2 regions of the Brevundimonas sp. PAMC22021 genome follow, and region 1 is predicted to be linked to the other one. Evidence: predicted binding sites of a transcription regulator. Region 1 holds the regulator's gene; the other holds the start of a gene.

Region 1 (5,802 bases):
GTCGCCGCGCCCGGCACGGTGGAGGTGACCGAGAGCTTCGTGGTCGAACGCTACAGCCAGGTGATGCACATCGTCTCCAATGTGCGCGGCAAGGCCGATCCCAGGCTGGACGCCGTTGACACCCTGCTGGCCGCCCTTCCCGCCGGCACCCTGTCCGGCGCGCCGAAGGTCAGGGCCATGGAGATCATCGACGAACTGGAAGGCGAAAAGCGCGGCGTGGGCTACGGCGGCGGCGTCGGCTACATTTCCGCAGGCGGCGAGGCGGACATCTGCATCACCCTTCGCACGGCCCTGTTCGCCGACGGCCGCATCTTTGTCCAGGCGGGCGCGGGGGTCGTGGCGGACAGCGACCCGGCGGCGGAGTACGCAGAGACCCAGCACAAGGCGCGCGCCCCGATGAAGGCGGCCGAGGACGCCTGGCGCTTCGAAAGCTGACCGATCAGTCCAGTTGGACGGTTTCGTCGATCTGCACGCCCGGCCCCAGCACCACCACGCCGGCCATCAGCACAGCGGCGACCGCGGCGAGGCTCGCGGCGCCAAGCGCAGCCAATCCGCTGGCCGGACGCGCGGCTTCGGTCAGCATCGTCTTGGCGCTGGCGATCTTCGCGGCGGCGGTCATGGGCGATCCTCGTTCAACGAGGCGTTTGTTCCGCAATACGGTTAAGACCGCCTTTACCGACGCGGCGGCTTGGCGGATCGCCGACGGCGGCCTAGAAGCCGTGCCATGATCCTGGTCGTCGATAACTACGACAGCTTTACCTACAACCTCGTCCACTATCTCGCGGAGCTGGGCGCGCCGACGCGTGTGGTGCGCAACGACGACCTGACGCCGGACGAAGCCTGGGCGCTGAAACCGGACGCGGTGTTGCTGTCACCCGGTCCATGCGCGCCGGACCAGGCGGGCATCTGCCTGCCGCTGATCGAGACGGCGCCCGCCGACATGCCGATCCTGGGCGTCTGCCTCGGACACCAGGCCATCGGTCAGGCCTTCGGCGGTGAGGTCGTGCGCGCCAAGACCCTGATGCACGGCAAGACGTCGCCGATCGAACATGGCGGCGACAGCGTCTTCGCCGGCCTGCCCGCGCCGTTCACGGCGACGCGTTATCATTCGCTGGCCGTGCGCCGCGACACTCTGCCGGATGCGCTCAGCGTCACCGCCTGGACGGCGGACGGCGAGATCATGGGCCTGCGTCACCGCACGCGCCCGATCCACGGCGTCCAGTTCCATCCGGAGTCGATCGCGACCGAGCATGGTCACGACATGCTGGCGAACTTCCTGACCCTGGCGGGCGTCAAGCGCCTCGCGGCCGCCTGAGCCGGCGACGCTCGCCGTGACCGATGGGTTCAAGCCGATCCTCGCGCGCCTGGTCGATGGCCAGACGCTGACGCCTGAACAGGCGCACGACTTCTTCGCCGCCTGCCTGCGCGGCGAGCCGACCCCGTCCCAGGTCGCCGCCGCCGTCACCGCCCTGCGGATGCGCGGCGAAACGGTGGAGGAGATCACCGCCTTCGCCCAGGCGATGCGCGAGGCCGCCCTGACGCTGGATCATCCCCATGAGGTGATCGATACCTGCGGCACGGGCGGGGACGGCCAGCACACCTACAATATCTCGACCGCGGCAGCGCTGGTCCTGGCCGGCGCCGGCTTGAAGGTGGCCAAACACGGCAACCGCGCCATGTCGTCCAAGTCCGGCTCTTCCGACGTGCTGTCGATGCTGGGCGTCAACCTGATGGCCGGGCCGGAACAGCAGCGCCGCGCACTGGACGAGGCCGGCATCTGCTTTCTGTTCGCCCCCGCCTATCACGGCGCCATGCGCCATGTCGGACCGGTGAGAGCCGAAGTCGGCTTTCGCACCGTGTTCAACCTTCTCGGGCCGCTGTCGAACCCGGCCGGCGCCAGGCGTCAGGTCATGGGGGTCTATGATCCGCGCCTGCTTGAGCCTCTGGTCGAGGCGCTGGGCCGCTTGGGGGCTACGCGAGCCTGGACTGTGCATGGCCAGGGTCTCGACGAACTGACCACCACGGGCGTGTCGGAAGTGGCGGAATGGAAGGACGGTCGGGTACGGCGCTTCCAGGTCTCGCCGGAAGACGCGGGCCTGGCGCGTGCGTCGCTGGACGACATCCGGGGCGGCGACGCCGGGCAGAACGCGGCTGCGCTGCGGGCGCTGCTCGACGGCCGGCGGGGCGCTTATCGCGACATCGTGCTCCTGAACGCCGCCGCCGCCCTTGTCGTATCCGATCGCGCCGAGACCTTGGCGGCGGGCGCCTTGCTGGCCGCCGCCTCCATCGACGATGGTCGCGCGGCGGCGGCGCTGGAGGCGCTCGCCCGCATCACCTCCACGCCGCCTGAAGCCCCGCCGGAGGCCTGACGTCATGACCGATATCCTCGACCGGATCGCCGCCTACAAGCGCGAGGAGGTTCAGGCGCGCAAGGCTGCGCGCTCGCAGGACGAGATGGATCGTCTGGCGTCCGGCGCCTCCGCGCCTCGCGGGTTCCGGTCCGCGCTGGAGGCCGCGCACGAGCGCACCGGCCGCCCGGCCCTGATCGCCGAGATCAAGAAGGCCAGCCCGTCAAAGGGCTTGATTCGCGAGGACTTCGAGCCGGCCTCCTTGGCGCGGGCCTATGAGGCGGGCGGCGCGGCCTGTCTGTCGGTCCTGACCGACGACCCCAGCTTTCAGGGCGACGACGCCTATCTGGCGCAGGCGCGGAACGCCACGGCCCTGCCCTGCCTGCGCAAGGACTTCCTGGTCGATCCCTGGCAGGTCGCGGAAAGCCGCGCGCTCGGCGCCGACTGCATCCTGATCATCCTGGCCATGATCGACGATGGACTGGCCGCCGAACTGCTGGCCGAAGCCGAGCGGTTCGGCATGGACGCCCTGATCGAAACGCACGACGAGGCGGAAATGGCGCGCGCCTGCGAGCTCGGCGGCGACCTGGTGGGCGTCAACAATCGCTCTCTCCGCACCTTCGAGGTCGATCTCGAGACCACGGCTTTGCTGTCGATCCTCAGTCCCGTTCGGGCCCTGCTGGTGTCGGAAAGCGGCGTCTTCACCCCGGACGACGTATCCCGCGTCCATGACGCGCACGCCCAGGCCATCCTGGTCGGCGAAAGCCTGATGCGGCAGGCGGATGTCGAGGCCGCCACCCGAGCCCTCCTCGCCTGATCTCCCGTTGTTCCGCTTAGGTTGACATTAACCGGGAACACTTACAGAACATCGTCAATGTTCACGGCCCGTTCCGATTCCCATCAAACGGCCAGTCGAGGATCCGGCGATGCTCACGCGCAAGCAGCATGAACTGCTGATGTTCATCCACGAGCGGATCAAGGAGACGGGCGTCTCCCCGTCGTTCGACGAGATGAAGGAAGCGCTGGACCTGGCCTCCAAGTCCGGCATCCACCGACTGATCACCGCCCTGGAAGAGCGCGGCTTCATCCGCCGGCTGGCGCACCGGGCGCGTGCGCTGGAGGTCACCAAGCTGCCGGAGCAGGCCAGCGCCGCCTCAGGCCGTGCGCGCCAGCCTTTCCGCCCGGACGTCATCGATGGCGGCGGTGTTCGCAGCCCGGCGCCCCAGGCCGCCAACGACACGCGCGAGCTGCCGCTGCTGGGCAAGATCGCCGCCGGCACGCCGATCGCCGCCATCCAGCACGAACGCGAACGCATGCCTGTGCCCGAGTCGATGCTGGGGTCGGGAGACCACTACGTTCTCGAGATCGAAGGGGATTCGATGATCGAGGCCGGCATCCTCGACGGCGACTTGGTGGTGATCCGGCGCGGCGACACCGCCAATAGTGGCGAGATCGTAGTGGCGCTGGTCGAAGGCGAAGAAGCGACGCTGAAGCGCCTCCGTCGTCGCGGCGGCTCCGTGGCGCTTGAGCCCGCAAACCGCAACTACGAGACCCGCATCTTCGGCCCGGATCAGGTGGCGGTTCAGGGCAAGCTGGTCGGCCTCATGCGCCGCTATCACTGAAATCGGGATCGGGGCGGCGGCTCCAGGGCCGGTCGCCTCGAACGTCGCCGCTCCAACGGGCTTTCCAGGCGCCACCGTGGCTGCGCCAGAGCTCCACGGCGCCCCGCTCGAAATCCACGGCGTCCAGCAGCAGCCGATTCTCGCAGGTTCTCGGCAAGGATGTGACGGCAGCGCGCACGCTGACGACCGGAGCCGCCTGACACAGGGCCTCCAGCGCCGCCACATCCGGGGCCTTGCGGCCCCACCATAGGGCGACTGGGGCCTCCGTCGCTGCCTCTGGCCGGCAGGAAAAGCGGGTGCAGACCCATCCCTCCGCCGGCCTGTCGGCAAGAGCCAAGCCGCGTCGTCTGGACCACAGCTCGCTGGCGAAGGCGCCGACGCCCGGACGCAGCGCGACCGCTTCGTCACCCTGGCTGAAGGCCGCGACCGCGCCTCCATCCGCAATCCACAGGTCGGGTGCAGGCGGACGGGGCCAGAGCAGGACGGCGGCGGCGAACGGCAGGCCGATCCAGCGCCACCGTCCTCGCCAAAGGCACAGAAACAGCACCCCGAGGAAGGAGATCGCCAGCACCGCGTCCGGTGCGCTGGCGATGGTTCGCACCGCCCCCGGCAGGCTCGCGGTCCAGGCGCCGATCGCCAGCATGGCGTCCACGCCCCAGCCGGTCACCACAAGGAAGGGCGCGCCCAGACCTACGGGCTCCAGCAGCGCGCCCAACGCCAGAAACGGCATCATCACGAAGTCGGAGATCGGCGCGGTGACCAGATTGGCGAGTAGGCCATAGGTCGCTGTTCGATTGAAGTGCTGGATCGCAAATGGTGCGGTGGCGAGACCCGCGACCAGGCTGGCGGCGACGGCGGCGGTCAGCCAGCCGCCCGCGCGCTGCACGGCCAGGATCGACCAGGGCGCGGAAATCTCCCGCAATCGTCTGGGCCACGCCTCGACCAGAGCGACCAGGGCGGCCGTCGCGGCGAACGACATCTGAAAGCCGGGCGTGACGATCGCCTGCGGGTGCAGCAGCAGGACGATCATGGCCGCGACCGCGAGCGCATGCATGGTGATCGCCTGTCGATCCAGCAGAATGGCGACAAAGGCGATGGAGGCGGTGATCGCCGCCCGCTCTGCCGGAGGCGGCGCGCCCGACACGACCAGATAGGCCGAGACCGCCATCAGGCTCGCCACCGCCGCGACCTTCTTGCCCGAAACCCGCAGCGCCAGCCACGGCCAGGCCGCGACCAGCAGGCGTACGGCGAAAAAGGCGAATCCGCCGACCACGGCCATGTGCAAGCCGGAGATCGACAGGATGTGCGCCAGGCCTGAGGCCCGCATCATCTCCTGGTCCTCGCGCACGATCCACGTCTCGTGCCCCGTGGTCATGGCGGCGGCGACGCCTCCCGTGCGCTCGCCCAGCCGCGCGACGATGCGCTGCGCCAGATCAAAGCGCGCCGCATTGATCGCCATCTCCAGCCGCAGCCGCCATCCGGGCGGCGCCAGTTCGGCCCGACGCGTCTCACCCAGCGCAAACGCCACGCCGCCCAGCCCCTCGAAGAAGGCGTTGCGGCCGAAGTCATAGGCGCCCGGGGCGGCCGGCGCCGGCGGCGGGTTCAGAATGGCGAACAGCCGCACCGCTTCGCCCGGCTCCGGCGGCGAGCCCCGCACCGTTGCGCGAAGCCGAACCGGCGTCTGCTCCGACGCGAGCCCGCGAACGCGCACGGGCGCCACGATCACGCGATGGCCGCGTTCGCCGGGCGTATCGACGTCCACGACCCAGCCCTCGACCACCGTGGCCTCCGACATGGCCGGCGCGATCGGCGCCTCGATGGTCATCGTCTTC
Region 2 (5,802 bases), 1.0 Mb from region 1:
TCGCGATGGGCGCGCTGGGCGCCGATGCGCGGGTCGAGGTGCTGGGCACCGACCTGTCCAGCCGCGCGATCGAAAAGGCGCGCGCCGGAATCTACACCGGTTTCGAGATCCAGCGCGGCCTGAGCGCCCACGCCATGCTGAGATGGTTCGAGTCCAGCGAGGATCAGTGGCGCGCCGGCCCCGAACTTACGCAGGCCGTTCGCTTCGCCCGCGCCAACCTGCTGGACGAGCCGACCGACGACGTCCGCTTCGACGTCATCTTCTGCCGCAACGTCCTGGGCGACATGGACCCGTCGCGGCGCGCTCGCGTGCTGGACGGCCTCGAACAGCGGCTGGTGGACGACGGTTGCCTGTTCCTGGGTCTGGACGAGCGGATCGAGGACGACACGGTCGCCTTTCGCCCCGTGAACGGCCGCCGCGGCGTCTACGTCAAATCGCCCGCCTCTCTGCGCCGCGCCGCCTGACGATTGCCAGAAGGCGGATCGGCCTCTTAACTGCGCCTCTGGCAGGAGGCGGGGCGATGCGGCTGTTTCTGTTGATCGCGGCGCTGGCCGGGGCGTTCGGGCTGGCCGTGCTGACGAGCCAGAGCCCGCGCCCCCTTCCGGCCGACGCGCCCGCAACCGCCTTTTCCGCCACACGCGCCCTGGCGGACGTGCGAGAGATCGCCCAGCGCCCGCACCCTGTCGGATCGCCCGACCATGCGCGGGTGCGAGCCTATCTGCTCGGACGGATGGGGGGCCTGGGCCTGCAGACGCAGACTCAAGGCTTCCGTCTGGCCGACCACGCGCCGCCGGGCCTCGATCCGGGCGCGGGAGAGGGCGTCAACCTGATCGGCGTGCTGCCCGGCTCCGACCCCGCGCTTCCCGCCGTGGCCCTGATGGCCCACTATGACACCACGCCCCGCTCGCCCGGGGCGGCGGACAACACGACGGGCGTCGCCGCGATCCTGGAGGCGGTGCGCGCCATCCGCGCCAGAGGCCCGGCCCCGCGCACCGTGATCGTCCTGTTCACCGACGCGGAGGAGATCGGCCTGATCGGCGCCCGCGCCTTCTTCGCCGCCCATCCGTTGCGCGACACAATCGGAGCCGTGGCCAATCTGGAGGCGCGCGGCGGCGGCGGTCGGGCCGCCATGTTCGAGACCGGGCGCGGCAACGCCGACACGGTTTCCGCCTTCGCCGCCATCGCGTCCCGCGTCACCGGCGGGGTGTCGTCGAACTCGCTGTCGGTTTTCGTCTATGAGCGGATGCCCAACGGCACGGACTTCAGCCTGCCAAAGGACGCCGGCGTTCAGGGGATCAACCTGGCGTTCCTCGGCCGGCCCGCCCACTACCACACGCCCTTGTCGACGCCGGACAACCTCGACGCCGGCAGCGTCCAGCACATTGGGTCACAGGCGCTGGAGTTCGCCGACCGTCTGGCGCGCGCGCCCGCTTTGCCTGCGGCGACCGCGGATGTGGTCTACACGGACGTGCTGGGCCGGATCGTGCTGTCCTATCCGCCGGCGGCGGGGTGGATCGGGGTCGCGGGCGCCCTGGCGCTTTGGGGATTTTCCGTGTGGAGGGTCGGACGGGTCGGCGGGCTCAGCGCCGCCGATGTCGGACGTGGCGTGCTGGGCGGCGTCTGGTTCCTGGCGGCCGGGCTTGTCACCGCGCAGGCGCTGCGGCTGCTGGCCGGTCCCACAGGGCCGGAGGGCTATTATACCATCATGGCGCGGCTGGGCTGGCTGGAGGCGGCGGTCGCCATCAGCCAGCTCGGCCTGGCGGCTCTGCTCCTGTTCGGGAAAGGCCGTCGCGGCAGATGGAGCGCCGTCGCCATGGTCGGCGTAGCAGCCGTGATCTGCATCGCGCGCGCTGGTCCCAACCCGATGCTGCTGGCGACGTCCGCCGTGGCTCTGGTCCTGCCGATTGCGCCCGGGCTTCAAACCCGAAACGCATGGAGCGGCTGGATCGGACTGATCGGGCTCGGGCTCGTCGTTACCCTCGCCGCCCAGACCCTCGCCCCGACCACGGCGCCGATCGTGGCCTGGCCCACGCTGCTGGCCGCGCTCGCCGCCGCCCTCTCCGCCTCGACAGCTGATGCGCTCGACAAGGCTCCGGCCGTGATCGCGCCGCTGCTGGCGACCGTGATCGGCGGCGCCTGGCTGCTCAGCCTCGCGCACCACCTGTTCCTCGGCATCGGCGGCCTGCTGCCGGGGGTGGTCGCCCTGCCCGCCTTGCTGCTGCTGATGCTGTGCCGCCCGCTCGCCTCTCGGCAGCCTGCCTGACCCGCCGATCAGCTGGTGCGTCAGGAATGGTCGCAACATCGCAGCGGGCGCTGTCCTGCGGATGAGAACATCTTGTGAACCAGAACAAACCATGCACATAGTCCGTCTCACAAGGGAGCGGGTCCATGGCGGGTCTCTCCCAAGCATTGATGGGAATCATGGCAAGGGAGACCAAGGCAATGGCTTCGCAGGCGGCGTTGAAACTCGTGGGCAAGGAAGACGGAGACAAGCAGCGGGCGCTTGAGGCGGCGATCGCACAGATCGATCGCGCCTTTGGCAAGGGCTCGGTGATGAAGCTGGGCAAGGCGGGCCAGGTGGCCGAGATCGAAAGCGTCTCGACCGGCTCGCTGGGCCTGGACATGGCGCTAGGCATCGGCGGCCTGCCGGTCGGCCGGGTGATCGAGGTGTTCGGCCCCGAATCCTCGGGCAAGACCACCCTGGCGCTCCACACCGTGGCCGAGGTGCAGAAAAAGGGCGGCGTCGCCGCCTTTGTCGACGCCGAGCATGCGCTGGATCCCATCTACGCCCAGAAGCTGGGCGTGAACCTGGACGACCTTCTGGTGTCGCAACCCGACACCGGCGAACAGGCGCTGGAGATCGTCGACACCCTGGTCCGTTCGGGCGCGGTGGACATCGTGGTGGTCGATTCTGTCGCCGCCCTGACGCCGCGCGCCGAGATCGAGGGCGAGATGGGCGACAGCCTGCCCGGCCTTCAGGCTCGCCTGATGAGCCAGGCGCTGCGCAAGCTGACCGCCTCGATCTCCAAGTCCAAGTGCATCGTCCTGTTCATCAACCAGATCCGTCACAAGATCGGCGTGATGTACGGCTCGCCCGAGACGACCACCGGCGGCAATGCGCTGAAGTTCTACGCCTCGGTGCGCCTGGACATCCGCCGCACCGGCGCGATCAAGAACCGCGACGAGGTGGTGGGCAACACCACCCGCGTGAAGGTGGTCAAGAACAAGGTCGCCCCGCCGTTCCGCGAGGTCATCTTCGACATCATGTACGGTGAAGGCGTCTCCAAGCTGGGCGAGATCATCGACCTGGGCGTCAAGGCCGGGATCATCGAGAAGTCGGGCAGCTGGTTCTCCTATGACTCGACCCGGATCGGCCAGGGCCGGGAGAATGTGCGCGAGTTCCTGCGCACCAATCCGGACATCGCCGCCTCCATCGAAAAGGCCGTGCGCGCCTCGACCAACAAGATCGCCGACGAGCTCTTGGGCACGCCCGAGCCGGACGAGGGTCAAGACCTGGAGGGCTGATTTCCGGCTCTCCTCGCCGCTCTTCCTCCGTCCGGGTCCGGCGACCCGCCATCTACCCCGTCGGGGCGGGACGGAGAAAGCGAAGGCCGTTCGACACGACCGTCGAACGGCCTTTTTCTTTGCCCGCGCCCCGGAGCCTTCCGCACGGCCGGACCGTTGATCCGGTTCACCACGCAAGGAGCCTCCCCATGGCCGACGAAAAGACCCAAACCCAGGCCCTGACCCAGTTCAGCCTGTCCGAAACCGAGGAAGGCTATCTGATCGAGATCGAAGGCGACGCCGGCGGCTCGCTGACCGTCGAGGCCACGCCCGAGCAGCTCGACGCCATCATCGACGCCCTGGACGCCCTGCTCTCCGAAGACGACGCCGAGGTCGACGAAGTCGAGGCGTAAGGCCGTCTCCAGTCCGTCATTCCCGCCGCACAGGCGGGGATGACGGGGCGCGGGCCGACGCCCGCCGAAAACGCATGGCTTGATCGCGCGCCTGCCCCTATATGGCCTGATCCTCCCAGCCGAAACGCGCCGCCATGCCCAGCCTGAACGAGATCCGATCCACCTTCCTCGACTTCTTCGCGGCCGACGGCCACACGAAGGTGCATTCGGCCCCGCTGGTGCCGCAGAACGATCCGTCCCTGTTGTTCGTCAATGCGGGCATGGTGCCGTTCAAGGACTATTTCACCGGCGCCTCCACCCCGCCCTACAAGCGCGCGACCTCCTCGCAGAAGTGCGTTCGCGCCGGCGGCAAGCACAACGATCTCGACAACGTCGGCTACACCGCGCGCCACCATACCTTCTTTGAAATGCTGGGGAATTTCTCCTTCGGCGACTATTTCAAGGAACACGCGATCGACCGCGCCTGGACCCTGGTCACCAAGGAGTTCGGCCTCGATCCCAAGCGGCTGATGGTCACCGTCTACATCGACGACGACGAGGCCTTTGACATCTGGAAAAAGGTCGCCGGCTTCTCCGACGACAAGATCGTGCGCATCGCCGGCTCCGACAACTTCTGGGCCATGGGCGACAGCGGCCCGTGCGGTCCCTGCACCGAAATCTTCTACGACCACGGCGACCACATCCCCGGCGGCCCTCCCGGCAGCCCGGACGAGGACGGCGACCGGTTCGTCGAGGTCTGGAACAACGTCTTCATGCAGTTCGAGAAGGAGAACGACCAGATCGTTCGAAAGCTCGAAAGACCGTCCATCGACACCGGCATGGGGTTGGAGCGGATCGCCGCGGTGCTGCAGGGCGTCCACTCCAACTATGAGGTGGACCTGTTCCGCCGCCTGATCGCGGCGTCGGAAGAAGCGACCTCGACCACGGCTGAAGGGGACCGCAAGGCCAGCCACCGCGTCATCGCCGACCACCTGCGCTCTTCCTCCTTCCTCATCGCCGACGGCGTCACGCCCTCGAACGAGGGACGCGGCTATGTGCTGCGCCGGATCATGCGCCGCGCCATGCGCCATGCGCACCTCCTGGGCGCGCAGGACCCGCTGATGCACCGGCTGGTGCCGGCCCTGGTCGGCGAGATGGGCGACGCCTATCCCGAACTCGCCCGCGCCCAGGCCTTCATCGAGGACACGCTGAAGCAGGAGGAAATCCGCTTCCGCACCACGCTGGGTCGCGGCATGGGCCTGCTGGAAGAGGCGTCGCGGTCGCTGGGCGACGGCGGCGTGCTGTCGGGCCAGACGGCCTTTACCCTCTACGACACCTACGGCTTCCCGCTGGACCTGACGCAGGACGAAGCGCGCCGTCGCGGCTTCACCGTCGACGTCGAAGGCTTCGACGTCGCCATGACCGAGCAGCGCGCGCGTTCGCGCGAGCACTGGAAGGGTTCGGGCCAGAGCGCCAACGCCTCCGAATGGCTGGCCGTGCGCGACCGCATGGGTCCGACCGTCTTCACCGGCTATGACTCCGTCGACGGCTCGGGCGAGGTGCTGGCCCTGATGAAGGCGGGCGAGCCGACCGATGCGGCCGAGGCCGGCGACATCGTCGAAATCCTGTTCGACCAGACGCCTTTCTATGCCGAAAGCGGCGGCCAGACCGGCGACCACGGCACGCTGGAATGGCCGGGCGGCGAGGCCGAGGTCATCGACGTCAAGAAGCACGCCGGCGACCTGCACGTCCTGTCGGCCGAGATCACGGCGGGCAAGCTCGAACTCGGCGCCCGCGTGGCCCAGCGGGTCGATGCGGACAAGCGCCAGACCACCCGCGCCAACCACTCGGCCGCGCACCTGCTGCACACCGCGTTGAAGAACGTGCTGGGCCCGCACGTCGCGCA

The links. Region 1 encodes LexA, which represses DNA repair genes until DNA is damaged. Its sites were predicted from a motif close to ATGTTCNCNANNTGTTCT; they were not measured.
Region 2: recA (recombinase RecA) is a predicted target of LexA. The motif match lies at 2,328-2,345, and genes of this name have one in related genera.

The regions. Positions count from the first base shown of each region.
Region 1 is NZ_CP080376.1:1,127,480-1,133,281, reverse strand. Features, by position in the region: gene trpE (anthranilate synthase component I) at 1-435, shown strand, start outside; gene KY493_RS05480 (peptidoglycan-binding protein) at 440-619, opposite strand; gene KY493_RS05475 (aminodeoxychorismate/anthranilate synthase component II) at 725-1,315, shown strand; gene trpD (anthranilate phosphoribosyltransferase) at 1,332-2,369, shown strand; gene trpC (indole-3-glycerol phosphate synthase TrpC) at 2,374-3,165, shown strand; gene lexA (transcriptional repressor LexA) at 3,275-3,970, shown strand; gene KY493_RS05455 (ComEC/Rec2 family competence protein) at 3,951-5,802, opposite strand, start outside.
Region 2 is NZ_CP080376.1:2,145,333-2,151,134, forward strand. Features, by position in the region: gene KY493_RS10575 (protein-glutamate O-methyltransferase CheR) at 1-464, shown strand, start outside; gene KY493_RS10580 (M20/M25/M40 family metallo-hydrolase) at 521-2,263, shown strand; gene recA (recombinase RecA) at 2,443-3,525, shown strand; gene KY493_RS10590 (hypothetical protein) at 3,714-3,917, shown strand; gene alaS (alanine--tRNA ligase) at 4,052-5,802, shown strand, end outside.